DNA from 4 places in the Exiguobacterium sp. ZWU0009 genome. Region 1 is predicted to be linked to each of the others. Evidence: predicted binding sites of a transcription regulator. Region 1 holds the regulator's gene; each other region holds the start of a gene.
The links. Region 1 encodes Rex, which represses fermentation and respiration genes when NADH is low (regulators of the CRP and FNR family bind a similar motif). Its sites were predicted from a motif close to TTGTGAAATATTTCACAA; they were not measured.

Region 1 (7,960 bases):
GCACCTGATAAAGGCGTCTTGCTGAATCCCTTGATGTGTATTCCGCAACAAGCGCGAACCGCTTGCGTTGTACGAACATGTCGTAGCCAAAATACAATAACGGGACGATCATCGCGTAGATTGGTTTCTCGAGTGTGTTACTGAGCGCTAAGAATGCCGCAAGCATGACCCACATGCCGGTCTTCGTCTTTTGGTGCATCTCTTCGTATAGCGCCGCTAAGGCATCCGTTTGTGTATGTACGTGTTCCATGATCATCCACCTCTCTATACTGTTATATACTTACATTTTACTGGATCGGTTTCATCTGTATTACGAATTTCAAAAAAAAAGATGTCCTACCGCTTAGGGTAAGACATCTTCCATGAAGACTACGCACTGACCTGGATGATCAGATAGATGACGCTATAGGCAACGATCGCGAGCGGTATCATCGCGACACCGATCAGCCAGCCGTTTTTGTCACGGATACCAAGATATAAGACGAGACACCCTACGATGAAGGCGATTAAGGTCGTGAACGGATTCATGGTTGTTCCCCCTCTGACTTGTTTCTGTTCTTAAATTTCCCCCTCTTCTCGTCTCATAAACCCTTCAAGGCGCTTCGGCACGCAAGAAAAGCCAGACGGATACCCACCTGACTTTAGTCTATAGTTACTTATTTTTTCGTGATGACGACTGTTTTCGTAACAACGTGTCCACCGAGATCCTTCAGTTTCAAGTTGTACATGTTTTTCCCCTTCTTGAGCGTCACTTTTTTCGTGATCGTCTTTTTGAAGGCTTTCATCTCGTACGGCTCTTTAAACGTCCGGCGGTATTCCGCGCTACCATTGAAGTCGAAGCGTAATTCGCTGTAGTTATCGCGAAGAACGATCTTCATCTCGGCTGTTTTTGTTTTGCTTGAAACGGTTTTTGGCGCAGTGACGCGAATCGTCGGTAATTCTGTGTCGATGATGACTTGACGACTGAACGCAACACGGTTCCCTTTACCATCGTATGCTTCAACTTTGAATGACTTGACGCCATCCGTCGTGTACGTCACGTCATGGCTGAACGCATAGTTCTGTTGGGCTGCATCGAAACGTAATTTAACGGATTTTCCGTTGATCTTGAATGATTTGATGCCTGATTCATCAGAGACATGACCCGCGATGTTGATGACTTTTGATGTCGCAAGACCAAGTGCGACTGGTGTATCGATTTGAACGTTCGGTACCGCTTTATCAACACCTGTCGTGTTGACGTCTTTTTTCACACTGTTTCCTGCATAATCCTTCACGACGAAGGCAATCTTCGCGCGCTCTGGAAGATCCGTCAACGTGTACGCTTTTTCTGTTGCAGCAAGTGGTTGCTTCAAGACACTCTTACCATTGACGAGGATATCGTATGACGCGACACCTGTTCCTTGGTCACCTGCTGTCCACGAGAGCGTTGATTTCGACGCATCCCACTTCACAGTTGCAGCTGGTTTTTTCGTATCGATATAGACTGGGAAGAGATTCGACTGCCATTTTGCATTCGGATAATCGATCACGGATTTGACTTTGTAGTAGTAAAGACCATCCTTGACCGGTTTCCCGTTGATCGTTCCGTCCCAAGCAGCGCTTGTGACTGGTGTGTATCCGTCCTCTGAACCGCTATCGTAGTAGTTCTTGACGACGTCCGTTTGCGTATCGAGCTTCTGAAGCGTTGCTTTGTTACGGTCAAGAATCGAGTACTCGACTTTTTTCGCATTACGGAGGAACGAGATGATCGGGAATGCTTCATCTGCGCTACCATCGTTGTTTGGTGAGAACGATACTTTGTTCGCGACGACATCGCCAGCAGCGTTTGCGCCGAGGAATTCGAAGTTATCCTTCACTTCTGTCGCTAGACCTGTCAAACCATAGAACGTGTTGTCTTCATCGTACAATGGTGCGTCTAGAATCGGAGCTTGATCCCATTTCCCTTTGAAGCCAACGTAAGGAACCGTCAATTCTGGATTCTTACTCTTCGTATCGATCAAACGGACGAATCCTTCGACGAAGTAGCCGTTCTCAAAGACTTGTTCGAGCGGAAGTTCGTTTGCCCAGTCCGTTGTATCCTTTAGATCGACCGATACACTGACTTTCGTTGAACTCTTCGGATTAATCGAGACCGAGCTTGCTTTCTTCGAGCCAACTGCGAATGAGATCGGATATGTGCCCTTGTTCGCGTCCACCGTACCGATCGTTCCCTTTTTAAAGATTCCGTTTGCTTCGAGGAAGTTCGATCCTTCTGCGCCGAGATCCGATTGAACCGTTCCGGCTAACTTATACGTCACTTTTTCACTGCTGTAGTTTTTCAAATCAAGTGTGAACGTGAACTTCTCGCCGACTTCCTTCAAGGATGCCTTACCTTCACCCGACTTCGTCTCTGTGACGACGACTGGCGTCTTCATGGCAGCACGAAGATCCATCAGTCCAGCTCCCTCACGACGTGGGGAGTAGAAGTTGCCTGTTTTTAGCTGCGCATTGTATTTTCCTTGATCGAGTTGTGGACGCGACGTGTTCATCAAGATGTTCTTCGCGAGTTTGACGCGTGTCGCACCGTCGACTTTGAAGTCCTTCGCGATCCGTTGCATGACGAGTGCCGTTCCACCAGCGACGTGTGGTGCCGCCATCGATGTCCCACTCATGACGCCATACTCGTTATCGTTGAGCGTCGAGTAGATTTTTCCACCTGGTGCCGTGATTTCTGGCTTGAAGTCAAGACTTGGTGTGACACCCCATGACGTGAAGTCAGACATTTGTCCTGCGACCGGGTTATCGGCTGAGACTGCTTTTCCGTCGAACGTGACAGCGATTGCTTTGCCTTCTTTTGCTTTTGCTTCGAGGTTGTTTCCGTCTTCGATGCTGAGTGTGACGAGTGGAATCGTTGGGTTATTGAGCGCCATGCTGACGTAATCCCCGTGATCGACTTTACCACGGACGATGACACCTGCTGCGCCTTGTTTTTGAGCTTCTGCTTGAATCATGCCATAGTTAAAATCACCCGTCCGAACGACGAAAACGACTTTCCCTTTGACATCTTTGCCTTCGTAGTTCGAAGCTTGACCGTCACCGACATACACGACATCCTTCTTCTCTTTATCGAAGACAGCAATCGGATTCGGTGAATCTTGTTTTTGGTATGCCAAATAACCAGCATCCTGACCGTCGATCGTCAGTGCCATGCCTTCAAGTGTCAATTTCGTATTTTCGAGTGATGCGACTTGGAGCGCTTGGCTTGTTAAACCTGGTGCACCGACGACACCGATATCCGGGTTCGCTGTGTACGGGTTACCTGCACCATGACCTGCGAATGCCGAGTTCCCCGCAGAAATCGCACACAAGATTCCGTTGTTCATCGCGTTGACGATTGCTCGTTGTTCTGGATCATCTGCATTGACGAACGATGCCGTCGAACCGAGACTCATGTTAATGACATCGGCTCCAAGTGCAATCGCATCATCGATTGCTTTAATGTAGATATCGCTGAATGTCGATGGCATTCCTGGATCATTTCCGAAGACTTTCATCGCGAGGAGCTGTGTTTCCGGTGCGACCCCTTTGATGCCGCCGTTTGCTTCATCCCCGTTTGCTCCGACCGTACCCGCGACGTGCATCCCGTGCATCGATGCGCCCGCACCTAAATCACGGATTTCGCTATCGTGATCGGCATAGTTATAGCCGTACGGTACTTTTTCCGTGAAGTACTTTCCTTTTAAGCCTTTTGTTTCTTTCGCACTATCGACTTTCGAAGAAGTCAAATCGATCTTCGTCTCTGGGCTCAAGACCATGTCCTTATGCGATGGATCGATCCCTGTATCGATGACGGCAACGATTGTTCCTTCCCCTTTAAAACCATAGTCCTGCCATGTTTCCTTCGCATTGACCATGTCCTTGCTGTACAGCATGTCTGGCTTGGCACCTTTAGCAACTTCCGGACGCGCGTATTCATGGGCGATATGTACGCTCTTGACGCCGTTGAGTTGTTTTATGTCTTCGATATCGCCGAACTTGACTTCACCACTGAATCCGTTGATGACGGTCGTGAAGCTCTCCTTATATGTAACGGGAATCGCCTTTTTAGCGATAGCTGACTTGACTGATTTTTGGACGTTGACGAGGCGATCTTTAATCGACTCTTTTTCGGCATTGCTCAATGTGCTATACCGCTTGTTTTGAGCTTGTGCGATTTGAATCGCCGGCTTCTCTTCCATCTCGATGACGACACGAACTTTATCCGATTGTTTGTAGTTCTTCTCTTGCCCCGATTTCTTCAGCGAGAGCGCTTGCGGTTTTTGACCCGTTGCTTTGTCTTGCGACGACAGTGCACCTTGCGCACTGACTAGATTGGAAGACGTCATTAAGACGGCTGCCATAAGTGCAATCTTCTTCTTCATGCGTTCGTTTTCCCCTTTTCTGTAAAACCATAGTAGTACTACTGATAAAACAGTTAAACGAAAATTCTGTATATTTAGTTTAATGAATTTAATGGAAATAAACAATTTATATTTGCCTATTTTTTTAATTTATTTGTTTTACATGACATTTTATATTTTTAAGGAATTTAACTGGGAGTAAAATAAAAACTCCTCGAAGCCTCGAGGAGTTAGATGTTTGGTATTGGTGGAGACTATCGGGATCGAACCGACGACCTTTTGGCTGCCAGCCAAACGCTCTCCCAGCTGAGCTAAGCCCCCATGAATTATCTTTAGTATACGTATCACTAACTGCTTTATCAATATAAAAATAACGCTTTCATAAAAAAGAATTCCTTCCAAAAATCGTCGGAAGGAATTCACGATTCATTTATTCAATTCACGCATCAAATCCGCCTGTCGTTCAAGCTCTGCCTGTTGCTCGAGGATCAAGACCTTTTTGTACGTTCGCGCAGAAATCAAGATGCTGATCTCATAGAGAACGAACAATGGAACCGAGATCATCAAGTGTGACGTCACGTCCGGCGGTGCGATCAATGCCGCAACGACGAACAGCGCAAAGTACGCATATTTCCGATTCTTTCGCATGAAATATGGCGTCACGAGACCCAGACGTGTCAGGAACATCGTCACGACCGGCAATTGGAAAAGAAGACCGAACGGCATCGTCAATCGGATTAAGAAACTGAAGTAGTTCTCCACTCCGATGACTTGTTCGATTCCGAGCTCTTTCCCGAGATCCGTTGAGACTTCAAGCAAGAAGGGAAGCAACCAGAAATACGAGAAGGCTACTCCAGCCAAAAACAGAAAGAAGATGACCGGAATATACGTCAATGTCGCTTTTTGCTCCTTGTCATAAAGTCCTGGTCGGACGAATGCCCAGAGTTGATACATCCAGAACGGTGACGCTAAAATCAGCGCAATAATGAACGCAAGATTCAAATACAACATTAAAGGATCGGCGACGTTGAAGGCATTCAAACCGATACCGAGCTCTTTTAAGTCTGCTTGCAAGAAGCGGACGAGCGGTCGGACGAGCGGAAATGCGACAGCGAACAGGACGACGACGATGATAAGCGACCAGACGATCCGCTTTCGGAGTTCGTCAAGGTGCGACGTCATGCTTTGCTCTTGATCAACCGTCATGATTCAATCACTTCTCTTTCGGTTCGTCCTTTTTATCGTCGTCCATGATGCCGTTCGTGGCATTCTTGAACTCTTTCAATGTCTGACCAGCAGCACGTCCGAATTCTGGTAACTTCTTCGGTCCGAAGATGATCAACGCGACGACCGCGATCAATCCGATGCTTGCAGGTCCGATACCTAGTGTGAGCGGAATAAGGTTTTCCATTATGATTTCACTCCTTCAGCTGATTGCGAATAATGCTTCATGAAATAAACTAACGACTGCAACTCGATCGATAAATCGATGTGATGGACCCGGACGCTCGCCGGCACGTTCAACCGCGCTGGCGTAAAGTTCAGGATGCCTGTCACACCATACTCGACTAACTCATCCGCTACTGACTGCGCGAACTGGGATGGAACCGTCAAGATGGCAACATCGACCTGATTCGCTTCGATTTGTTCTTTCATGTCCGAAACATGATAGATTGGAACGTCATGCGTTGTTGTTCCGACCTTCTCTTCGTCCGCATCAAACGCAACGACTATCCGAGTACTATTATTCTTTAAAAAGTTATAATTTGCAAACGCTGTTCCGAGATGACCGACCCCGATTAAGGCAACATTCGTCACCTCATCTTGATTCAAGGTTTTGCGGAAAAACGTTAAGAGATGTTGAACGTTATATCCATACCCCTTCTTCCCTAATGCCCCAAAGTAGGAAAAATCGCGACGAATCGTTGCTGAATCAACCTTCACCGCCTCGCTTAACTCAGCAGAAGAGACGCGGAGCTTGCCTGAATTGTATAAACTTTGGATGAAGCGATAATATAGCGGCAACCGTTTTGCTGTCGCTTGTGGAATTTTTGTGTCTGGTCCATTCATCCTGCAGTTCCCCCTTCGGCCACATCCATCGTGGCACCCAAATCTTTGCAAAAAGCTTTCTACTCTCCTTGATTGTAAACCACTTCACATAGAGTCACAAATAATATATTCCGCAGGACCTCGCGCTTTTGTTCGTGATAGACTAAAGGGTGGAAGGATGGATGGAAATGATACTCTTACAAGTCAATCAACTCTCGAAATCATTCGGCGTCGAGCCGATTTTAGAAAATATCAAACTGGAAGTACAAGAGCGAGATCGGATTGCGCTCGTCGGACGAAACGGTGCCGGTAAATCGACCTTGCTCAAAATCATCGCTGGTGAACTCAGTCATGACTCGGGTGACATCATGAAAGGCAAGGATGTCAAAATCGGTTATCTCGCACAAGACAGTGGTCTCGAATCGAATGAGACGATCTGGAACGAGATGCTGACCGTCTTCGAACATCTCCAGGAACAAGAACGGACACTGCGCCGGATGGAAATCGAAATGGGCATGGAGCATATCTTGAACGACCCGGTCGCTTACGATCGTCTCTTGAAGACGTACGATCAAGCGCAACACGACTTCTCAGAAGCCGGTGGTTATCAGTTCGAAGCGAATATCCGCTCCGTTTTGCACGGCATGCGCTTTTATCCGGATGATTACTCGCGCCGGATTCAGACATTATCCGGTGGTCAACGAACACGACTCGCCTTAGCGAAGATGCTTCTGCAAGCACCAGAGCTCCTCATTCTTGATGAGCCGACCAACCACCTTGATATCGATACACTCGCTTGGCTCGAAAGTTACCTCGGCGGTTATCGTGGCGCCGTCCTGATCGTCTCACACGACCGGTACTTCCTCGACCAAGTCGTCAATGTCGTCTATGAGCTGTCGCGCAATGTCTGTCGTAAGTTCACCGGGAACTACACGAAGTACTTGGAACAAAAAGCGGCCTTGTACGATCAAGAAATGAAACAGTTCGAACAGCAACAAGAAGAAATCGCAAAGATGCAGGACTTCATTCAACGCAACATCGCCCGGGCGACGACGACAAAACGTGCCCAAAGTGTCCGGAAACGGCTCGAGAAGGTCGACCGACTCGACCGACCAGATGGGGATGAACGTAGCACGGTCCTGTCCTTCCCAATTGAAAAACAGAGCGGGAACGATGTTCTTCAAGTCAATCAACTGGCGATCGGTTACGAAGAAGCTGTCTCAAAAGACATCACGTTCCGCTTGCAACGCGGCGAATCACTGGCACTCGTCGGACCAAACGGAATCGGAAAGTCGACGCTCTTGAAAGTTCTCGTCGGTCGCTTACGCCCCCTATTCGGTGATTTCCGGTTCGGTACCGGCGTCTCGATCGGATATTACGATCAAGAGCAGGCGGAACTCAATGACCGGAACCGTGTCATCGATGAGATTTGGAACGAATGGCCACTAATGCGTGAACAAGAAGTCCGTTCTGTCCTCGGGCAATTCTTGTTTAGCGGTGACGATGTCTTCAAGATCGTCCATGAGTTA
Region 2 (7,960 bases), 870 kb from region 1:
CTCAGAGATTTTCGCTAAAGAAGATCGACAACTCGCTGCGCAGCAAATGACAGATGCTGTGCGAGAATGGCATCAATCACTTCAGAACAGGGTATAATCCGTTCAGAGGTGATTGTATTGAAATGGCAGACGATCCGTTTTCGCGGCTATTGGATTCGATATCGGTTAGAACCACAAATCATTCGAGTCGATAATCAGGGGATCTACCATCTAGGAAAAGTCTTATTTCCGCGTCCTAATCGTGTTTCCTATGAAATGGCCCTTTTATTGAAAGAAAAGTATGAAAGACGCTACAAACGTCCGTTGTATATTAAAACGAGCTCGATTGCGACGGAAATTTGGGGTCATACTCATTTAGATATTTATTACCGGGCACTTCTTCGTCTACCGATTCCGACGCGACTTCGTCAACGTTATACGAACCGATTAGAAAGCACGAAAATCATTGATATCGGCGTACGCGCTGTCGACCAAAATCGAATTGTCTGGGATATCGGAGATTACGTAGGAGGATGGTTCGTGTTTTGGCTCATTCGCAGACGAATGCGCTGAACTTGCAATGTCCCGTTTCTCGTGGTGCAATATAGGTAGAAACGAGGTGACAGACATGGACATTCCCCGTTGTGAAACGATTGCGATTGACGAACAGCGTGCGTCTGAAATCGGACGAATCGTGGATACGATTCCGACGCTTGAAATCGGAAAGCTATTTAAGATTCTTTCGGATGCGACACGACTGCGAATCGTTTATGCGTTGACGATCGAAGAAGAACTATGCGTTTGTGATGTCTCAGCCTCTGTCGACTGTTCGATCGCGACAGCGTCGCATCATCTTCGGTCTTTGTTGAAACAAGGACTCGTCAAGTTCCGAAAAGAAGGAAAAGTCGTCTATTATTCCTTAGATGATCATCATGTATCATCGCTTGTGCATATGGTGATGGAACATGTACAAGAGGGAAAAGCAATGCCTGAATAAATCTTTAGAATAAACGAAAAGCGCAGCCGAAGCTGCGCTTTTCGTTTATTCTAAAGACGATTGTTCTGATCCCTTAGGAGCGAAGCGGTGGAAGAAAAAGACCGTGGCACTAATTAATAAAAAGGACAGGATGGAGAGAGCAAGACACATCCATTTATATGTAGCGATTAAAGAATCTGATTGTTGTAATTTGGCTTGAAGCGTTTTATACAAATCATCTTTCACACGGGATAAGTCTTCGAGAATCGTTTGAGTCGTCTGAGTCGACTGTCTAGCAAGACGTTTTGCGGCTGTTGGACTTTGACGTTCATAGACAACAAACACGCGTTCAATCTCGGACTCCCAGACATTGTTGCGGCGAAGGAGATCTTTAATCGTCCCTGGGGTAGTCGACGATTGGTTCAGACTATTGCGCAAATCATGAATTTTAGACGTTGAAAAGTAATATTGTTCGATATAACGATTATCTTCATACAATAAGAGACCACGAACCGCATTGGCACGATCTCGATTGTGTTCGACCAACTGATCTACCTGATTGATTAAAGGTATATTATGATCCTTCATTTGCTCGGTCATCGTTGCAATCGTCCGATAACCGGATAACGCATAGATGATCGGGATAGAGGCGAATAAGCTGACCAAGAAAATCAGCAGAATACGCTGACGCCAAAGAGAGTGCATGCAATCATTCCTTTAAATAAAAGACTTGTCATAAGCTTAACTACTATCGTAAAAAAAGTGAAGCCTGTCTATTTTTTGAATAGGGATAATGACTGAAAAAGTGAATAATACTAATAAAAAAGCAGGAAAGATGATGCAATACGAGAAGCTGTTTTAAGAAGATAAAAAAAGCACAGCTAAGCTGCGCTTGGTGTTAAAACGAATACGAATGTTCCTTGTAATTGCCGAAGACAGTGTGGATTTCCGAGAATGTAACGAATGCATTCGGTTCGACAGAAGAGACGATTTCTTGCAAACGGACGATTTCGTTATTTTGAACGACGACATAGACCATTTTTTTCGTTCGGTTGGAGTATCCCCCACGTGCATCAAGAATCGTGACGCCACGTCCGAGTTCTTTTGTGATGACTTCATTGATTTCATCTGCTTTCTCACAAATGATAATACATTGCTTAGAAGCAGAATAGAAACTGTAAACCGTCTGAAGGGCTTTGGCGCGAACAAAGCTCATGATGAGAGCGTACATAACATGTTTAAGATCAAAGACCCACCATACTAGGATGTAGATGACAAGATCTTGCATCAGAAATATACGAGGAAGTGGCCAGTTATGAAAACGAGCAAAGAAAAATTTTCCAAGAATATCAAGCCCTCCAGTTGAAGCACCACCGAAGAAGATCAATGCCATTGCGAGACCAGAAACTAGACCAGCAAAGATAGAAGCGACGAGCGGATCATTTAGAGATTCCGGAACGATTTGAGTCGGAATCCAGTCAATTAAAAAGGAAGAAGCAATGACGATAATTCCAGATAAGAACATGAATCGTTTGCGCAGGAAACGGAAACCTAAAAGGAAGAGGGGAATGTTTAAGAGCAATTGCGTTAATCCGATTGGCGTGTGGAAGAGCTCTTGAATAATGAGCGTGATCCCCATGATACCACCTGATCCGATATCATTTGGAGATAGTAGTAGGCTGATGTAAAGGGAATACAGCAACGTACCAATGATTAAGAAACTGATTTTTTCAACTCTCTTTTTCTGTGGGTGTGTTGTAGTCATGGCAATATGATGAGTGACCTCATGCTCCTCCTTCTGTGAGTATCTGCCTGCAAGAGTACGCTCATATGCATAAAATTTCAACCCTTCTTATGAAAAAAAAGATGAAAAAGGGTACGTTTTTTTAGGAAGGTGATGAAAATGAAGAAAATGTTATGGATTCTTGGTTGTATCTGCTTAGGAATACTAGTTGGAATTCGTCTTTTTGAACAACCCAATGAAAAAAATCAATCATCCATTTGGCATGATGGTGATCTTGTAGCGAGACAAGTGGGGGCCTCGATGACGAATACGGTAGCGGTTCGTCAACTAGCCGAACAACTTCCGTTCTCATCAGAATTAAAACAGGTAGATGTTGAAGGAGAATCGTTACGTCTTGCCTATGAAGTGACAGGAAAAGAGCGACAAGCTTGGATCGGTACCGATACCGGGACACTACAAGTGAATCAGGATTTTTTAAAGGCTCGATTATCTAAAGTTCTGATGCATCATACGCTTGTTTTATTTTCAACGATTCCTGATTTAACTGACCTAGAAATTCACTACACGGATCCGTATTCAGGTGCAGATTTTACGATGGACCGGAAAACATTCGACGCCTATACTCCGACCGATATCGAACGAGCTACTTCGTCTTCTAGACGCTTTAATCGTGTCGTCATTGATGGCTATGTGCTTGATGAATCAAGACGAAATACTTTCTTTGAACGCTTCGCATCACGACTACGAATTCAAACTAATTAGTTGTATAAAGCAAGAAAAGGCATTTTTCACAATCTCGACACAATGATATCGTTTACATCTCGTTCTTTTATAAAAACGATAAAACAGGTCTATTCAATACTTGAACATCTTTTAAGATGGAAGTATGATAATAAATGAACAAACATTGTGAAGTGTTGAACAAAAGAAAGAGAGGTTTCTACGATGAACGAGGTAGAAGCATTAGAAGGATTACGGAATAAAGCAATCAAGTCGACGCGCATGCTACAAATGCGTCCTCTCGAGTACTTAGTTCGTGCCATGCTAGCGGGGATTTTCATTGGATTTGCAATTATTTTTACCTTAAAAGCAATTAACGGTCTATATATGGCGGAGTCACCTGTTGCGACACTTGTCGGTGGACTGACCTTCGGAGTGGCACTTGTCTTGATCGTTTACGGTGGGGCAGAGCTGTTTACAGGAAATACGATGTATTTCACGACGGCGACGATGCGCGGCTATACGACGAAGATGGATACGATGAAGGTCTGGTTAATCTGTCTAATCGGAAATGGACTTGGAGGATTAGCGTTTGCGCTACTCTTTTCCCAAACAGGAATCATACAAGAGCTTGGTATGAACAATTGGTTGTTTGCGGTATCGGAAACGAAAATTCATCATACGACGTGGGAAATCTTCACGCGGGCAATCTTCTGTAACTGGATGGTCTGTTTAGCGATTTTCATTCCAAAGAATATGAAGAATGAGTTGGCGCAAATCATGATGATGATGGTACTTGTTGCAGTATTCTTTGCTTCTGGATTTGATCACGTCATCGCCAATATGGCATTGTTCTCCATTGCGTTAGTCGTACCACATCCGGATACGATCACATTTGCCGGAGCGATGCATAACCTGTTGCCAGCTTTAGCCGGTAACATCATTGGTGGAGCAGTCTTCATGGGAATGATTTATACGTGGCTGAATAAAGAAAAATTAGAAGTAGATGAATCACGTCAATCCACGACACCTGTTCATATTGCTTCGAAACAAAATGCATAATCAAAAAGCAGCTGTCGCGACAGCTGCTTTTTTCATTCATTCCATATGTTGAAAGCGATCGACGTCTGCAGCCAGTTCTTCGTAAATCGTCTCGACGATTTGTGCATCATCGAAGAGCCCGAGGACGTTATCGTCCGGTAAGGCGTCAACAGGAGACGTGAAGTACAGAACGGCCGTCAACAACAATTGTTCCTGTTCCGCATGCATTTCAAATTTTTTCTGATAGAGAGCACGAAGCATTTCAAGCAGTTGTTTTAATTGAAAATAAAGGACGAGTTCTGCCTCGCGTTCGATGTCCGAGCTTTCTGTAGACGCGATATCTTGCGTCAAGTGCGCAAGTCCGACTTCTGCTCGAACTAACAATTCTTGTTGTGCTTTTTCATCCCCAACGAGGTCGAGTGCCTGTCGGTGAAAATACGTATAAGCCGATTTAAAATCTCCGGGTGTAAATTCCATGGTGATGCCTCCTTCTATTCTCCTTCTAGTTTCGCCTTATTTCTTGCAAAATTGCAACTATTTCGTGAAAATAAAGATACAAGAAAGGGGATTACATAATGCCGACACAAGCAGAATTACAACAATACGCGTCTTTAGCCGTGCGTACTGGAATTAATCTACAACCAGGACAACAACTCGAGGTGCGTGCAGGAATCGAAAATTTGCCGCTCGTTCGTGAAATCACGCGTGTTGCCTACGAAGTAGGAGCTACGCAAGTATACGTACAATGGTCAGATGATGAGATGACGAAAATCCGTTATTTCGATGCACCGGAAGAGTCGTTTGATACGTTCCCGGATTGGTTAAAAGCACGTTACGACCAACTGGCAGAGGAAAAGACAGCGTTCTTATCGGTCGTCAGTGAAGATCCAGATTTATTGAATGGCGTTGATTCAAGTCGAATCGCACGTGCGAATAAAGCAGCCGGTGTCGCTCTCGCTAATTGGCGGAAGTTCGTCATGAGTGACAATGTCAGCTGGTGTGTCGTAGCAGCACCTTCTGAAAGCTGGGCGAAGAAAGTATTCCCTGATTCAAGTGAGCCAGTTGAAGAGCTCTGGTCAGCTATTTTAAAAGCAACACGTGCCGATCAAGCGGATCCGGTCACTGCATGGGCGGATCACGATCAAAATCTGCGTTCAAAAGCAAAATTCCTGACAGAGAAGAAATACAAAACATTGCACTACACAGCCCCAGGAACAGAATTATCAATCGAATTACCAGAACGTCACGTTTGGTTAGGTGGCGGTGGTCCGAATGCAGATGGTGTTGATTTCATCGCGAATCTGCCGACAGAAGAAGTGTTCACGTTACCGAAAAAGACAGGCGTCAACGGGCATGTCTCGAGCACAAAACCACTTAGCTATAGTGGGAACTTGATTGATGAGTTCACACTCTGGTTCGAGAACGGAAAAATCGTTAAAGCGGAAGCAAAACAGGGTCAAGAAGCATTAGATGACTTGATTTCACTTGATGAAGGTGCACGTTATCTCGGAGAAGTTGCGCTCGTACCACACCGTTCGCCGATTTCTGACTCGGGTATCCTATTCTATAATACATTGTTCGATGAAAATGCTTCATGCCACTTAGCGATTGGTCGTGCGTACTCGACATGTCTCGAAAATGGTCCAAGCCTTTCAGCAGAAGAACTAGAAGCACAGGGTGCAAACGACTCGATGACGCATGTCGACTTCATGATTGGATCCGCGGATCTATCGATTGAAGGAGAACTTGCAGACGGAACGCGTGAATCAGTCATGCGTGACGGAAACTGGTCGATCTAAACGAACAAAAAGGTGAGTCCGAATACGGAGCTCACCTTTTTCGTAAAATGATTGATTATGCTTCTTCACCGATGATTTTCACTTCTGTCTCAAGTAAGATACCGAATTTTTCTTGAACGGTTTCTTGGACATGACGAATGAGCGCGATATAGTCGGATGCTGATGCATTCTCGACGTTGACGATGAAGCCAGCGTGTTTCTTCGACACTTCAGCGCCACCGATGCGTGTTCCCTGTAAGTTGCTATCTTGAATCAGTTTCCCTGCAAAATAGCCTTCTGGACGTTTAAAGACGCTACCACAAGAAGGATATTCGAGTGGTTGTTTCGTTTCTCGCTTATGCGTCAAATCATCCATGACTTCCTTGATTAGTGCTGGGTCACCCTCTGTTAAGGCAAACCGACCTTCGAGGATGATATATTCTTTCTTCGAGAAGCAACTTGTCCGGTATCCCAGTTCGAGTTCATCATGCGAAATGTTTAACAGTTCTCCTTGTCGTGTCAATACAGTAGCGCTATGGAGACAATCCTTAACTTCACCACCGTATGCTCCCGCATTCATGATCAATGCGCCACCAATCGTTCCTGGAATCCCACAAGCGAATTCAAGACCGCTGAGCTGATGCGCGTAAGCTACACGTGAAGCTTCGATGATTGCTGCGCCACTTTGAGCGACGAGTTCATGTCCTTCGACCGAGATATCGGTTAACTTCTCAAAGGAGAGGACAATGCCGCGGATGCCACCATCACGAACGACAAGATTCGATCCGTTTCCAAGCAACGTCAAGGGAATACCTTGTTCGTGAGCATATCGGACGACAAAAGCCGTTTCTTCATAAGAAGTTGGGATGATGAATAAATCCGCGATTCCTCCCATTTTAGTATACGTATGATATTTTAACGGTTCATTGATTAGTACGGACTCTTTTGAAATGCCTTCATACAGTCCCGTCATTACTTGTTCAGTCATTATGGTCTCAGTCCTTTTCGTGAATTCCTACCCAGCGCTCATGCGCTCAAAATATATTTTAACATTAATCGTGCGGTCGTTGTTCAACATACTGTTCCCAAAATACCGACTTATGCCGGGAATTGCAAGCACTAGGGAGTGAATGTCATCGATTAGTAATGAAAAATGTCACAGGGAAAGCAGGATCAGGAAGAGGAATGAAGCGAAAAGAACTCGGGAAAAGAGAAGTATAGAAGGAGGCGATGACGATGGAAAGTGAACGTTTATGGATGCGACCGTTCGAAGAAGAGGATTTCAGTTTTTATAAGTCGCTTGTCCAAAATGAGCAAGTTATGCGTTATATCAATGGAGGTACGGCTCTGAGTGAAGATGAAGCACGAGAGTGGTTCGAACGGCAATTGGAGCGATACTCGGATGAACGACAAACTGGTTTTTTGCTGTTATTCAAAAAAGAAACGAATGAACCGATTGGTTTCGCTGGGTTATTGATGCAGGAAGTGGATGGAAAAGAAGAGTTAGAAGTCGGTTATTGGCTCGAACCGAAGCACTGGAAAGTCGGTTATGGTCGTGAAGCAGCGAAACAACTAATGATGGAGGGGTTCAATCGAGGGCATGATCGAATCATCTCAATCATTCATCCTGATAATCGTGCTTCGCAAAATGTTGCTCGTGCAAACGGGCTGAATTGGGAAAAAGATACGATTTTTAGAGGTATTCCCGTCACGATCTACGCA
Region 3 (7,960 bases), 810 kb from region 1:
TCTTCCCGGTGATAGCGGCTGCATTCGCATCTAATGCGAGTACTTCACCGTTATCCATGACGAAACAGTTTTCTTCCGGTACACCAGCATCCATCGCAAGCGACATATGCTTCTTCAGCATCCGATATTCACCGTGAATCGGCATGAAGTACTTTGGATTCAATAGACGTAACATGAGCAGTTGCTCTTGTTGACTACCGTGACCCGATGTATGAATATCATTTAGTTTACCGTACATAACATCCGCTCCAGCTTTATACAGCTGGTTGATCGTCTTCCCGACAGAAACGACATTCCCTGGAATCGGTGACGAAGAGAAGATGACGAGATCATCTGGAATGATTGAGATTTGACGGTGTGTTCCGTTTGCGATGCGGCTAAGTGCAGCCATCGGTTCACCTTGCGAACCGGTACAAAGGATCGTCAATTCATTTGACTTGTAGCGTTTCATCTCATTCGGCTCGATGATTGTGCCCTTCGGCGCTTTAATGAAATCAAGTTCTTGACCAATCATCATGACCTTGTCCATACTACGTCCGAAAACGACGATTTTCCGTCCTGCTTCAACAGAAGCATTGACGACTTGTTGCAGACGATAGATGTTCGACGCAAACGTCGCAAAGATGATCCGTCCTTCCGCTTTACGGAAGATGTCTGAGATCGTTTCCCCAACGACACGTTCACTCATCGTAAACCCTTCCACTTCTGCGTTCGTTGAATCCGATAGAAGACACAAAACGCCTTCCTTACCGAGTTCAGCCATTTTCGCTAGATCAGCTGGTTCTCCGACTGGTGTGAAATCGAACTTAAAGTCCCCTGTATGCACGATGTTCCCTTGTGGTGTTTTGACGACGACGCCGAACGAGTTTGGAATCGAGTGTGTCGTACGGAAGAACGAGATGCTTGTCTTCCGGAACTTGATGATCGAATCTTCATCGATTTCATGCAGTTCCGCGTTGCGAAGCAACCCGTGCTCTTCAAGTTTCACCTTGATGAGACCCATCGCAATCTTTCCTGCGTAAATCGGTAAGTTTACTTGTTTAAGCAAGAAAGGCAGACCGCCAATGTGATCTTCATGACCGTGTGTGATGAAGACGCCTTTGACCTTGTCCTTGTTCTTGATCAAGTACGTGTAATCTGGAATGACATAGTCGATTCCGAGTAATTCATCTTCTGGGAACATGACACCCGCGTCGATGACGATGATTTCATCTTGGAATTGAACAACATACGTGTTCTTTCCGATTTCCCCGAGTCCACCGAGTGCGAAAACGGCGGCCTGATGGTTTTTAACGAACTTCATTCGAACGTCGCAACCTTGAAATCAGGATGTTGTTGTTCGTATGTCAAAAATTCTCCACTGACTTCGCGGATGAACTCGATGTTGATTTCTTTGAGGTGGTCAATCGTTGATCGCACGTCACGAATGCTTTCCCCTTCTACATACATTGTTTCTGTCCGTTCACGAACAGGTGCTTCCGAACGAAGCGGTTGGTAAAATACTTTAAAAATCATGCCTAGCAACTCCTTATCAGTACATTGTTTTTTGTCCTTAGTACAGTATACACGATACATGGACTATTTTTCATCCTTATTCGGCATGTTCCCTTCCGGCAACACGCTTTTGGTTATGCTATACTTTCACATGAACAGGTCATTTCGACCAATTAAAAAGAGAAGGTGAAACCATGGCAAATCAGAAAGTCGTCTTTTTCGATATCGACGGAACCTTATTGCATGATGGTCATTTTGTTCCGGAATCAACAAAACAGGCAATTCGTAAGCTTCAAGAAAATGGTGTTTATGTAGCGCTCGCAACTGGACGCGGACCTGCGATGTTGTCTGGAATCCGTGAACTACTCAACATCGATACGATTATCGGCTATAACGGGCAAATCGTCGTTCATCAAAATGAAATCATCTACAAACGTCCACAACCGAAGACGGATTTAACTCATTTAACGCAGCAAGCGAAAGAAAACGGGCATACACTCGTTTATCTTGGTGAAACAAAAGGCTTCACGACGAAATCAAATGACACGCATGTCGTAGATTCGCTCGGCGATCTCGACATGCCATTACCGATTCACGATGAAGAAGCTTTCTTATCGCATGATGTTTTCCAAACGCTCGTTTACTGTACGGCCGAAGAAGAAGCGGATTATGTTAAACGGTATGACGCATTCGATTTCATTCGTTGGCACCCACACGCAATGGATGTCATCAATGTCGGTTCTTCGAAAGCAGAAGGGATCAAACAATTCCTGAAATTGACGAACATTCGCCGCGAAGATACCTTTGCATTCGGTGATGCTTTAAACGATCTAGAGATGCTCCGCTACGTTGGAACCGGTATTGCGATGGGCAACGGACTTCCAGAAACGAAAGCTGCTGCTGATTACGTCACGAAACCGATTCTCGAAGACGGGATCGCACACGGATTAAAAGAGTTCCAACTGATTTAATAAGTAGATGTAAAGCTGAGGCATGCCTCAGCTTTTTTTAATTCTTCACTTTATGAATCGCGCGCTCTAGACGGTCGAGATCCTCATTTTCACCAATGACGACGAGATAATCTCCTTTTTCGATCATTTCATCAGCTTGTAAAGAAATCAGAACGTTTTCTCCACGTTTAATGGCGACGACGTTCGCCCCGTATTTGCTCCGTAGATCAAGATCAATCAATGTTTGTTTCGCCATCCGGTCACTGACTTTAATTTCAACGATCGAAAATTCTTGAGATAAGTCGAGATAGTCAAGAATATTTGAACTCATTAAACCGTTCGCAATTCGGACGCCCATATCCCGTTCTGGGTGAACGATGAAATCTGCTCCGATTTTTCGTAATACTTTTTCGTGGTAATCGTTCGTCGCTTTAACGGTGATCGATTGTACCCCGAGCTCTTTTAAAATCAATGTCGTCAAGATGGATGCTTGAATATTTTCCCCGATGGCAACGATGACATGATCGAAGTTTCGGATTCCTAGACTTTTTAAGACATTCTCATCCGTCGTGTCCGCGATGACGGAATGCGTCGCAATTCCCATGAATTCATTGACGCGCTCCTCGTCGGAGTCAATCGCTAAAACATCATAACCATTTTTTGATAGTTCTCGGACGATCGAGCCACCAAAGCGCCCTAGTCCAATTACTGCAAACTCTCCATTCATTTTCACAACTCTCCTTCACAATCGCTCTTCCTTAGTAGTGTACCCGATTCATTTTAAAAATACTATAAACGCCCCTGCGATTCGCAGAGGCGTTTATTCATCCATTATTTTGAGGATTTCCCACGTACATAATCGTTATCGAACAAGAAGAGTCGTAAAATCAAGTACAACGCCGGAATCAAGAGTAAGAGTCCGAAGATGAAGACAACGACGAGTGCGGAAGCCATTGTTTCGTTAACGACCGCTTTGTTGATATCGATATATGGATACAAGATATATGGTAAGTGCGTATAACCGTAACCAAACCATGCCACTCCATACTGTAACATGACCGCGACGAAGGCAATTCCGTAATTCTTCTTCATGTAGACGAGTGTTACCGCAACGAGGAAGAAGATGAAACTAGCAGCGAACCACCACCAGTTCCCGTTTAAGATGTTCTCATAGTGCCATGCCGCTTGATTTTTCAATCCAAAGAAGACGAGTGCACAGACAAGAATCGTCGGACCACTCCAGAAGAGTGCCCATTTACGAATTAGCGGAGTAGCCCCTTCATCCTTCGCTTTATCTGCGTAGAACAAAAGGAACATCGCACTGATATAGAGGACGGATACGATAGCGAGTGCTACGACCGACCAAGAGTAAAAGTTCGTAAATAATTTTGTTCCTAAAAACTCGACTGTTTCATTCGTTTTACGAATAAAACCACCTTGACTGATCGTCAATGTCGTTGACATCGCCGCCGGAATCAATAGACCAGTTGCTCCATATAAGAACGTATAGAACATGCTGTCGTTTGATCCATAATTGGCAAATGCATAGAAGCTACCGCGAATTGCAATCAATACAAGAACGATTGAGGCTGGCACAAGCAGTGCCGTACCGAAATAATAAGCGGTATCCGGGAAGAACCCGACTAGTCCGACGAAGAAGAATACGAAGAAGACGTTCGTTACCTCCCACACTGGTGAGAGATAACGAAGAATCAATCGATTCGTTAAATGATCCCGCTTCGTATATTTTGAATAAAAGGCATAAAATCCAGCACCGAAGTCAATTGAGGCAACGATGAGATATCCGTACAGGAAAGTCCAAAGGACCGTAATTCCTAGTGTTTGAACGTCCAAATCGTTCCCTCCTTACTTGTTATCATCCACGAACATAGCTTCCCCACGCGCGTGGTGGTTTTCAGCAAGTTCTTGAAGTTCTTTACCAACCGGGTTTTTCTTGAACATCCGTAATAATACGACTGTACAAATCGTACCAAGCATCAAGTACAAGGCACTGAATAGAATCAACATCGGACCAACAGCAGTTGACGTCGTCGCCGCATCTGCAGTCCGCATGATGCCGTAAAGTGTCCAAGGTTGGCGACCAATTTCAGCGTACATCCAACCTGCTTCAATTGAAATCATCGCTAGAGGTCCACCGATGAAGACACCTCTTAAAATCCATTTATTATACGGATTCAATTTTTTCAAACGGAATGCCAAGATGAACAACGCAGAGATGGCAGCCAAATACATACCAATCGAGACCATGATATCGAAGAAATAGTGAACGATCAGCGGTGCTTGATCTTCTTTAGCAAACTCATTTAGACCAATAACTTCTGTATCTGGAGCTCCACCTGCAAGAATTGAAAGTGCATATGGGATTTTGACGGCTCCCTTAATTTCATAACTGCCGTCTTCTTGCTGATCAAGTATCCCACCAAAGATCAACTCGGCTTCACTTGTCGTTTCAAAATGCCATTCAGCAGCTGCAAGTTTTTCTGGCTGGTATTTTGCCAAGTATTTCCCTGAGAAATCTCCGACAAGTGCCGTCGAGAAGGCAAAAATCAAACCGGCCATGACAGTGAGACGAAGAGCTTTTTTATGATAAGCCGTCTCCGCTGCTGAGAGTGTTTTTTTGCGGAGTAAGTGGAACGCCGCGATTGCCGCCAAGATGAATGCGACTGTTAAATAAGCCGATACGATGACGTGTGTTGCTTTTGTAGGTGTTGCTGTATTGAACATTGCTTTTAATGGTTCGATTTGCGTTAGCGTTCCGTTGACGATCTTAAACCCTTCTGGTGAGTTCATGAAAGAGTTGACCGTCGTAATGAAGAATGCTGATGCTGTCGCACCAATGACGACCGGAATCCCGATCAACCAGTGTAACCATGGGTTTTTGAACCGATCCCACGTGTACAGATAAATACCGAGGAAAATCGCTTCAAAGAAGAATGCGAATGTTTCCATGAATAGCGGTAATGCGATCGTTTGACCAGCCACTTGCATGAGTGACGGCCAAAGTAGTGATAATTGCAATCCAATTGCCGTCCCTGTCACGACACCGACTGCGACGGTAACGACGTATCCACGCGTCCACCGTCTTGCTAATAAAATATAATCCGGATCTTTGCGTTTCAGACCGATGAATTCAGCTGCGAGTACCATGAGCGGTACCCCGACGCCAATCGTCGCGAATATAATGTGAAACGCTAATGTGAGCCCTGTCAACAATCGACTGAGCAATACGGGATCATTGAACATGTATATAGCCCCCTCTTCCTAAAACATACTTCTCTATATGGTCTATAACCGTATCATAGAGAACATAACCCTTTATGTCTGTTTATAATGTTTGATGTAACAAATTGTTCACATGTGCACGTGATTTTTTTCACAAAATGTTCGAAAACTCCTATTCTTACATATATAAAAAGCTTTCCCATTCTTGATTTCGAAAGGGAAAGCAGTATGTCCTTCATTATTTCATAAAACTTTTTAAACATATTCTCGGAAATAATGGTCGAGTAAATCAATCACAAATGGAATTGCGGATTCATCTGGATTCAAAGTTGGTTGATGAAGTCCAGATGTCGGATTATCGACTCCGAGCCAAAACATCATTCCTGGAATTTCCTTCAACATGAATCCAAAGTCTTCTCCTGTCATTGCTGCATCACATTCGATGTAGTTCGCATTCATCTTGACGAATGATGAGAATTTATCAACGATGTGTCGGTCATTGACGACCTCGTAATAACGATTTCCGAATTGTAGATCAATCTTGACGCCGAACGAAGCTTCGATTCCCCGGATGATGTCACGAACGCGTCGTTCCAGTTTTTCCATGTCTTCTCCATTGAGTGCGCGCATCGTTCCGTCAAGAACAGCTCTACCGGCGATGACGTTTTCCCGAATCCCAGCATCGACCTTTCCGATCGTGATGACGCTACAGTTCATCGGATTGATGGATCGGCTGACGATTGTTTGCAATTGCATGATCAAGGCTGCTTGCGCAACGACTGTATCAATCGTCAAATGAGGAAATGCCGCGTGACCACTTTGACCATAGATCGTGATATGGACTTCTCGAGCACTCGCGAACAAGACGCCAGGACGGCTCGCAATCGTACCGACTGGATATTCCGGTGCGACATGAAGACCATACATCTCACTTGGACGATATTTTTCAAACAACGGACTTTTAATCATCGGTTCTGCCCCGCCCGGACCTTCTTCCGCTGGTTGGAATAAAAAGACGACATCATCCATGACCGGCAATTCAATGATTCGTTTCATTAATCCTAACGCAATCGACGTGTGCATATCGTGACCACAGGCATGCATGAAGCCTGGATGTTCCGAGCAAAATGGAAGACCTGTCGCTTCTTCGATCGGTAACCCATCAATGTCTGCCCGGTACCCAATCGTCCGATTCCCAGTCAATCCTTTCACTCGAACGAAAACACCCGTTTCAAACGTGTCATACGTGACACGATCTGGTGGATAAGCACGAATTTGTTCCAATATAAAAGCTTGCGTCTTAAATTCCTTGAACCCTGGTTCTGGTATTTTATGAAGCGCGCGCCGCATTTCAATGGCGTATTCCATCTGACTGACTTCCTCCTTCTTCTTTTACGATGTCCCAAAATGCTTGAACTTGTTTCAGCTCAAGCATCGATTCCGTAGACAAGATCCATGTATCTCGCTTTAATATCTTTCCGGACGATGTTTTTAACGGAAGCTGCATGACTTCATTTGATTGCTGGATCGTCGACTCGGGTAAAATCGCAAATCCAATTCCATGTAGAGCCATCTGCTTGCATGTCTCGATTTGATCGACGACCAGCGTCCGAGAGGGGGGGCTTGCGAACCGATCTTGCCACCACTCTAAAATTTCTTGGTAGTATGTCGAATCACTCTTGAACTGGATGAACGGTCGATCCGTCACGCGCAATTGTTCAATCGACGTCAGCTCACTATCGACTAAATAGAGCGGATCCGAGAAAAGACGTTCTTTGACACCTTTCCAGTCCGGGTTTCCACGAATGATCCCGATATGAAAATGTTCCTCTAACATATGACGCATCATCTCACTCGACCAACCCGTGACAAGCTGGACACGGACATGCGGATAACGCTCAACGAATCGTTTTAAGACACGCGGGAGCCAGTATTGCCCCATGATGGAAGCGACGGCAATCCGAAGCGTCCCATAAACGGCACCTTCTTCTGCTGTCAATTCACTTTTTAACTCGAGTTCCTTCCGATTCATCTCTTTTGCGAGACCGATTACTTTTTCTCCTTGTGGTGTGATGCTTAACCCACGCGATGAACGAATGAATAATTTTGTTCCCCAGCGTCTTTCAATCGCAACGAGACGTTGACTAAGTGCAGGTTGCGAGACGAATAATCGTTCAGCAGCGCGCCTCATATTCAATTCTTCCGATAAGGTGATCAACATTTCCATTTCCGACACTTGCAATGTGAGATTCGACTCCTCATGATATAAGATG
Region 4 (7,960 bases), 930 kb from region 1:
TGAAGTCTCCAAATAACCAAATGTCACTTGTGTGCTGACGGCACGCTCAACCCGAATTGTCTCAGGATTATTCGCAAGCGTCCGTCCCCATTCTGCTGTCCGTTCCGGTAATGTAGCTGAGACGAATGCCAGTTGTCGATCGCGTAGTGCACTGTTTGCGATCCGCGTCGCCGAGTCACTCATACCACTCTCATAGATTTGATCCGCTTCGTCCAAGACGATCAATTTCACCTTATGCATCTTCAACTTCTTCGAATCAATCAACTCAACGAGACGCCCAGGTGTTCCGACGATGATTTGCGGTTTTTTCTTCAATCGTTCATATTGCCGTTTTAATTCAACTCCACCAATGAATGCACCGGATTTGATCCCACTTCCTTGAGCAAACAATTGAATGACTTGATGAATTTGCATGACGAGTTCCCGTGTTGGTGCCGTGATCACGACTTGCACGTGTGGTTCTTCTACTTCAATCTTTTCTAAAGCTGGAATGACATAGGCAAGCGTCTTCCCTGTTCCTGTCGGCGCTTCCGCCAGGACATCTTTTCCTTCGCGCAACAACGGAATCGCTTGTTCTTGAACAGGCATCAACTCCGTAAAGCGTGCGCGTTCCCATGCTTCCTGTAAAAATGGTTTTGTAAAATTCATAACGATTTCTCCTACTCTCTTAATTCCATCATGCCGTTACGTATTCGACATGATCTCCTGATGCATCACGGTATCCCCGTAATGTCTGTGTATATTCATTTCCTGCGTCGAGCAATCGAATGTGGAATCGAATCTCGCTTTCACCGGCTTCTTCTTCTAAAATTTCGAACCCTTGGATGACACGATCCTGTAATTCTGCAGCGAGTGCCGGGTACTCCGCAAGACTCGCATACGTCGCTTTTACGTCAACCGGACGACGAACAAGCGCAATCCAATACGATTCATCATAGCCGATAAAGTCTTCATAATCAAAATCGTCTTCAAACCGAATCCAGAATCCATCATTTTCGAATTCCGTGATCATTCCCGTTCGCGTTGAACCGTCCGATCCGATTTTCAGCGAGACCCAGTCTCCTGACTGATACTCTCCTTGTTGTGTTAATGATACATACTCCATTTGGCACACCTCCACGTTCTATATTCCCTTTTTCATTGTCAACGATACGTCTTAAAAATACAAGGCACCGTAGCGTGACATTCCTCACAGTTTCAACTGTTCTAGTGAATCTTTTTCAAAACAACTCATACAGTTTCCAAAAAACCTTGAATTAGCAATCTAAAACTGTTTTTTTAAAACTATTTTCATATGAATACAGAAATAAAGAAAGCCCGTCATATCAACGTTTGTTCACTTGTTAAAACATTCACATGAACGTAAAGGGAATCAGCCCTTCCTTTTGTTACACTATTCACATAAGGAACTGATGATTAGCTCAATATTAAAGGAGTGGTATCCATGTTATTAGAAAAAACGAGTGCTTGGACGAACTTTACGTCTGGTGAATGGGTAAAGACGATCGATGTCGCAGACTTCATCCGACTCAATCGCACGGAATATACAGGAGATGATCACTTTTTAGTCGGTCCGACGCAAGCAACGGAACGGCTTTGGCAACAAATTCTACAGCTGACGAATGAAGAACGACAACGTGGTGGTGTGTATGCCGTCGATGCTAAAACACCATCAACGATCCTCTCGCATGATGCAGGGTATCTGAATCGCTCACTTGAAAAAATCGTTGGCTTACAGACTGACGAACCGTTTAAACGTTCGATTCATCCGAACGGTGGGATTCGGATGGTGAATGATGCCCTAGCTGCGTATGGCTTTGAAGCAGACGAGACCGTCACGAAAACTTTCAGCGAGTACCGGAAGACACATAACCAAGGGGTTTTCGATGCCTATACCCCTGAGATGCGCGCTGCACGTAAAGCCGGCATTATCACCGGATTACCTGATGCTTATGGTCGCGGACGGATCATCGGTGACTATCGTCGTGTTGCTTTGTACGGAACGGCACGCTTGATCGAAGAACGTAAGAAGGATTTAAAGGCACGTGGCGGATTCTTATCTGAATCGATGATTCGCGACCGTGAAGAGATGAATGAACAGTTGCGCGCATTAACGGAATTGACCGAGCTTGGAGCTCGTTATGGTTTCGATCTCTCCCGCCCTGCAGAAACAGCACAAGAAGCATTCCAGTGGGTCTATCTTGCCTATCTTGCTGCCATCAAGGAGCAAAACGGGGCAGCCATGTCACTCGGTCGAGTCTCGACGTTCCTTGATATTTATGTCGAACGTGATCTTGCGGCTGGTCGCTTGACGGAAGAGACTGCACAAGAACTCGTCGATCATTTCGTCATGAAGCTTCGGATCGTCAAATTCTTACGGACACCGGACTATAATGATCTCTTCTCGGGTGACCCGACGTGGGTAACGGAATCCATTGGTGGAATGAGTGAAGATGGGCGATCAAACGTCACGAAAAGTTCATTCCGCTTCTTACACACACTCTCGACACTTGGTCCGGCACCGGAACCGAATCTAACCGTTCTCTGGTCTACTCAGCTTCCACGCGGATTCAAGGAATTCTGTGCGAAGATGTCGATCGTTTCAAGCTCGATTCAATATGAAAACGATGATTTGATGTTACCGGTTTATGGAGATGATTACGGCATCGCTTGTTGTGTCTCCGCGATGAAGATTGGGAAACAGATGCAGTTCTTCGGTGCGCGAGCAAACCTGGCAAAAGCATTACTCTATACAATTAATGGCGGAATGGACGAGAAGCTCAAAATTCAAGTCGCCCCCGCAAGTCCATTGATGCTTGATGAAGTACTCGATTACGAAACCGTCATGGCGGCTTATGATCGTCAACTCGATTGGCTCGCAGAACTGTACGTTAACACACTGAATGTCATCCATTACATGCATGATAAATACAGTTACGAACGGATTGAGATGGCGTTACACGATCCGGAAATCTTACGGACGATGGCATGCGGTATCGCTGGTTTATCGGTCGTCGCTGACAGTCTATCCGCCATCCGTTACGCAACAGTCCGTCCGATCCGAGATGCGGATGGGATTGCAGTTGATTTCAAGATCGAAGGCGAGTTTCCGAAGTTCGGAAATAACGATGAACGGGTCGATCAGATGGCAGTTGATCTCGTGACGCTGTTCATGGAGAAAATCCGTAAACATCCAACGTATCGCAATGCGCTTCCGACACAGTCTGTCCTAACGATCACTTCAAACGTCGTCTACGGTAAAAAGACAGGAAATACGCCAGATGGACGCCGTGCGGGTGAACCATTTGCACCGGGTGCTAACCCGATGCACGGACGTGACACTAGAGGAGCTGTCGCCGCACTGACATCTGTCGGAAAATTACCATATGAGCATGCGCTCGACGGTATCTCCTACACGTTCTCGATCGTGCCAAAAGCACTTGGTAAGGATGAGACCACACGTATTCGCAATACGGTCGGATTACTTGACGGATATATGGGTGGTACGACTTCAAAAGGACACCATTTGAATGTCAACGTCTTTGACCGTGAGACGTTACTCGATGCTATGGAGCATCCAGAACAATATCCGCAGTTAACGATTCGGGTATCCGGTTATGCCGTGAACTTCATTAAACTGACGCGCGAACAACAGATCGATGTCATTAATCGAACGTTCCACGGTTCTCTCTAAAATGATGTGTAGTATGTGAAAGGAAGTGAGCAAGATGACCTATGGTATGATCCATTCCGTTGAATCATGTGGAACAGTCGATGGTCCTGGCATTCGATTCATCGTCTTTACGCAAGGATGTCCATTACGGTGTCAATACTGTCATAACGTGGATACATGGGAGTTCGGTTGCGGACGGCGTGTCTCAGCAGACGAAGTCGTAAAAGAAGCGATCAGCTATCGCTCCTTTTTCGAGGCAACGGGTGGCGGAATCACCTTCTCTGGAGGTGAACCGCTCGCTCAGCCAGAATTCTTGGAGGCTGCTTTAACAGAAGCAAAACGACATGGACTGCATACGGTCATCGATACCGCGGGATCCGTCGTCCCGAAAAACATCGACGCCATTCTCGATGCGACGGATCTGGTACTGCTCGATATCAAACATATCGACGATGCTGCTTGTCGTGTATTGACTGGACGGAGTAACGCCAATACACTCGCTTTCGCAAAACGCCTAGCCGAGCGAAACATTCCCGTCTGGATTCGTCACGTCCTCGTTCCAGGTATTACGATGTCGGAACATTTCCTCCGTCAGACCGGCGAGTTCATCCGGACGCTCGGAAACGTCGAACGCGTCGAAGTACTCCCGTATCATCAACTCGGTGTCTATAAGTGGGAAAACCTCGGTCTTGCATATCCGTTAACTGATGTGCTTCCCCCTTCACCAGAAGAAACGGATAATGCGCAAACCCTACTTGAATCGTACTTGTGTTAACGTTTCCATTTTGTTACAATGACGTCATAGACTATGAACAGGAGGTACAACACCGAAATGAAGCAATCACTCGTACACGTCGCTTGATGAATGAAATCATCTCTTTCGCAATGCAGTTGCGGATGTCTGACGCTACGAGTCTGCTCTTTTTCGGTGTGACCAACCTCTGGCCAGCACCTTCTTTGAGTTACACTCCGGCACACCATCCGCTCGCTTCGGATGGTGTGTTTTTCATTTCATCTTATCGGAAATGAACACTAAAGGAGCTGCTTTTATGCCTACTGAAACACTTACGATCCAACACCTATCGATGGACTACGACGAACGACGTCTTTTCTCGGACGTTTCTTTTCATATTCATACCGGTGAACATGTCGCCTTAATCGGTCCGAACGGCATCGGAAAAACGACACTGTTACACTTGATCGCTGACCAACTTCAGCCGACTGACGGTTCGATCAAGCGTCATTACAAAAAACTCGGTCTACTATCACAACACTTCGTAGCGGGCGATCACACCGTTCTTGATGTCGTCAAACGAGCGGATGCGGTTCGTTATCAACTTCGCGCTAATGCCATGAATGGTGACTTGACGATCTATCAACAAGCACTCGATCAGGACGCCTTCTCGCTTGAAGCAGATGCAGCACGCGTCTTAAAAGAAGTCAAATTAGAGGAAGCGCTCTGGACACATAATGCATCCAGTTTAAGCGGCGGTGAACAGACGCGCCTCCAACTTGCCTGTCTGCTTCTGTCACGACCTGATTTCATCATTCTCGATGAACCGACGAATCATCTGGATCAAGAGACACTCGAGTGGCTCACGGAATGGGTCAACATGTCACGGACCTCGATTCTCTACGTCTCACACGAACGATTCTTCATCGACGCAACGGCTGATGCCGTCATTGAATTATCCGAATCAGGGGCAACGCGATACAGCGGAAACTACCAGTCCTATAAAGAACAAAAAGAACATCAAGTTCTGTCGCAACAACGAGCGTATGAAAAACAAGAACGTACACGTAAAGAGCTGACACGCATGATTCAAGGATACCGGCAATGGCATCAAAAAGCCACGAATCAAGCGAGTGAACGGGATCCCTATGCGAAAAAGAAGGCTGCTAAACATGCGACGAAGGTCAAGGCAAAAGAGCAGCAACTCGAGCGTCTACTCGAGGATCGTGTACAAAAACCACAGGTTGCACCGACTGTTCACGTCGCATTCGAACATGAAGCGATTCGTGCGAAACGACTGATTTCGTTCGAACGTGTCTCATTCATGCATGAGACAACACTAATCCTAAACGATGTTTCGTTTACGGTAGAACGTGGCGACCGAATTGCTGTCATCGGACCGAATGGAAGCGGGAAATCGACCTTACTGCGTCTCATCGAGGGCGAGTATGTCCCTAATCAAGGGAATGTAATCCGTCATCCTCGATTGAAGACTGACTATTTTTCACAAGCCCTTTCCCACTTACCGACATCTGGTACGTTGTTAGAGGCATTACTTGAGTATGGCACAATGAGTGAAACGGACGCTCGGACGTTGCTCGCCTGTTTTTTATTCCGTCGCGATGATGTTTACCGGTCGATTTCCGACGCTAGTATGGGCGAGAAATGTCGGATCGCTTTCTTACGCCTGTATTTTTCTGGTGCTCACTTGCTTATTCTCGACGAGCCAACGAACTATTTGGATCTTGCGACTCGTGAACAAATCGAAGCCGCTCTCGATGTCTTCCCTGGTGAGCTCCTCTTCGTCTCTCACGATCGCTATTTCACCGATCGGCTGTCGAATCGGACGTTTGATTTAACGACTGGATTCAACGATCATTCGGTCGGAACTGCCACGGTACGAAACGCTCGCCGAAGTGACCCTGAAGCGATTCAATCCGACTTACACCGTCTTGATGCTTTGACGGGTAACGTTCCGTTCAATACAGAAACGAATGAATCACTTTCAAAAGAATAACGAGAAAAAGCATCTGCATAGAAAAAGAGACTCCTTTTTCCGTTGCAGATGCTTTTCATATTTCAGTCGTATTATCGCTTTTGATACTTCACTTTCGTATGCGCTTGGGCCTGCTTGTGGATTTTTTTCCACTTTTCCTTCTCTGCCGCCTGCAACGCCACATTTTGCTTGCGTTCCGCATAAGCGATTTCTCGTTTTAGCTTGACGAAGCTGTTCCAGCGCTCAGCAGTTAGTGTACCATCTTCTAAAGCTGTCCGAACGGCACAGCCCGGTTCCTTTTCATGTTCACAGTCTCGGAAACGACAGTTTTCAGCAAGCTCCTCAATATCGGAAAAAGTCGACGATAAACCGTCACTTCCATCCCATAAGGCCAATTCTCTCATCCCCGGTGTATCAACAAGCAATAGACCGTTCGATAGTCGTTTCAGTTCGCGATGCGTCGTCGTGTGACGTCCGCGTTCATCGTCTTCTCGTACGCCCCCCGTCTCCATTAACTGTTCTCCAGCTAAAGCATTGACGAGTGTCGACTTCCCGACGCCGGACGATCCAACTAACACGATCGTTTGCTTGATTTGTAACTGTTCACGCAACACCTCTAATCCGTCACCCGTCAAGGAATCAACGGCAAGGATTGGTGTTCCGAACGCAATCGCTTCGACAGCCTGCAGTTCCGTTTCAATCGACGGCATCAAACTTTTTTTCGTCAGGACGATGATTGGTGTCACCCCTGCATCCCAAGCAACCGTTAAATAGCGTTCCAGTCGACGGACGTTGAAGTCATGTCCAAAAGCCATGACAAGCAAGGCGACGTCGACATTTGCGCAGATGATTTGTTCCTCGGTTTCCGTTCCTGCCGCTTTTCGGGAAAATTGAGAAGATCGTGGCAAGACACGTTCGATTCGTCCTTTGCCTGGCTCTCGCTCTGTTTGGATGATCCAGTCCCCGACCGCTGGCAATTCAGCTTTTGTTCCCGATTGGAAACGTAACTTACCAGACAGCTCGCTGAGCGACTCTCCTGTTTCCGTCATAACACGATAGTGTGTTTGATAGACAGCTATAATCCGTCCTAATCGTTCTGTTCCTGTCGTTTCGTAGACAGGTGGTGTACCCCATTCGTTCAAATGGTTTCCTCCTCTGATTTAAGGGAGGGAAACCCCTCCCTGGTTTCCGACACATGTTACTTGTTTTACGTTGATTGTTGCACTCATCAACATCACTCCTCTCAGTTCGATTCCTTTATAGAATACCATATCAATCAATGGTTCTGACAGCGCTTCCCTCGAAGTCAGACCTTCTCTCCGCCTTAAGCCCGAGAGCAAATACGGTCCAAAGAGCGTCGTCAGAACAGAAGGACTCCCGTATCATAAAGGTATCAACACAAGGGAGGCTTCCTCATGAAGCAATCGAAAGGAAAACAACTGGTGATGATTCTCGCTGGACTGGCATTACTTGCCGTTGTCATCGGAACATTACCGCACATGATCGGACTTGGCTTAGGGGCGTTACTCGCGTTCTATTCGATCAGTAAGTTCATGCA

Region 2: a site for Rex is predicted at 3,607-3,624, ahead of L985_RS03120 (formate/nitrite transporter family protein). Genes of this name have one in related genera too.
Region 3: a site for Rex is predicted at 5,827-5,844, ahead of L985_RS11470 (cytochrome ubiquinol oxidase subunit I). Genes of this name have one in related genera too.
Region 4: a site for Rex is predicted at 1,341-1,358, ahead of pflB (formate C-acetyltransferase). Genes of this name have one in related genera too.

The regions. Positions count from the first base shown of each region.
Region 1 covers NZ_CP018057.1:2,981,335-2,989,294, forward strand. The annotation lists gene L985_RS15370 (hypothetical protein) at 1-250, opposite strand, end outside; gene L985_RS17075 (hypothetical protein) at 370-528, opposite strand; gene L985_RS15375 (S8 family serine peptidase) at 657-4,403, opposite strand; tRNA gene L985_RS15380 (tRNA-Ala) at 4,628-4,703, opposite strand; gene tatC (twin-arginine translocase subunit TatC) at 4,809-5,588, opposite strand; gene L985_RS15390 (twin-arginine translocase TatA/TatE family subunit) at 5,596-5,793, opposite strand; gene L985_RS15395 (redox-sensing transcriptional repressor Rex) at 5,793-6,452, opposite strand; gene L985_RS15400 (ATP-binding cassette domain-containing protein) at 6,620-7,960, shown strand, end outside.
Region 2 covers NZ_CP018057.1:600,608-608,567, forward strand. The annotation lists gene thiE (thiamine phosphate synthase) at 1-97, shown strand, start outside; gene L985_RS03095 (hypothetical protein) at 109-552, shown strand; gene L985_RS03100 (ArsR/SmtB family transcription factor) at 608-976, shown strand; gene L985_RS03105 (CHASE3 domain-containing protein) at 1,022-1,660, opposite strand; gene L985_RS03110 (YitT family protein) at 1,854-2,720, opposite strand; gene L985_RS03115 (hypothetical protein) at 2,859-3,461, shown strand; gene L985_RS03120 (formate/nitrite transporter family protein) at 3,645-4,481, shown strand; gene L985_RS03125 (YkvA family protein) at 4,518-4,937, opposite strand; gene L985_RS03130 (aminopeptidase) at 5,036-6,259, shown strand; gene murB (UDP-N-acetylmuramate dehydrogenase) at 6,315-7,226, opposite strand; gene L985_RS03140 (GNAT family N-acetyltransferase) at 7,475-7,960, shown strand, end outside.
Region 3 covers NZ_CP018057.1:2,168,093-2,176,052, forward strand. The annotation lists gene rnjA (ribonuclease J1) at 1-1,303, opposite strand, end outside; gene L985_RS11450 (DNA-dependent RNA polymerase subunit epsilon) at 1,300-1,515, opposite strand; gene L985_RS11455 (Cof-type HAD-IIB family hydrolase) at 1,689-2,465, shown strand; gene L985_RS11460 (potassium channel family protein) at 2,503-3,171, opposite strand; gene L985_RS11465 (cytochrome d ubiquinol oxidase subunit II) at 3,276-4,298, opposite strand; gene L985_RS11470 (cytochrome ubiquinol oxidase subunit I) at 4,311-5,708, opposite strand; gene L985_RS11475 (N-acetyldiaminopimelate deacetylase) at 5,943-7,055, opposite strand; gene L985_RS11480 (transcriptional regulator CcpC) at 7,039-7,929, opposite strand.
Region 4 covers NZ_CP018057.1:656,773-664,732, reverse strand. The annotation lists gene L985_RS03415 (DEAD/DEAH box helicase) at 1-648, opposite strand, end outside; gene L985_RS03410 (hypothetical protein) at 677-1,105, opposite strand; gene pflB (formate C-acetyltransferase) at 1,445-3,694, shown strand; gene pflA (pyruvate formate-lyase-activating protein) at 3,729-4,448, shown strand; gene abc-f (ribosomal protection-like ABC-F family protein) at 4,723-6,423, shown strand; gene rsgA (ribosome small subunit-dependent GTPase A) at 6,495-7,544, opposite strand; gene L985_RS03385 (lmo0954 family membrane protein) at 7,818-7,960, shown strand, end outside.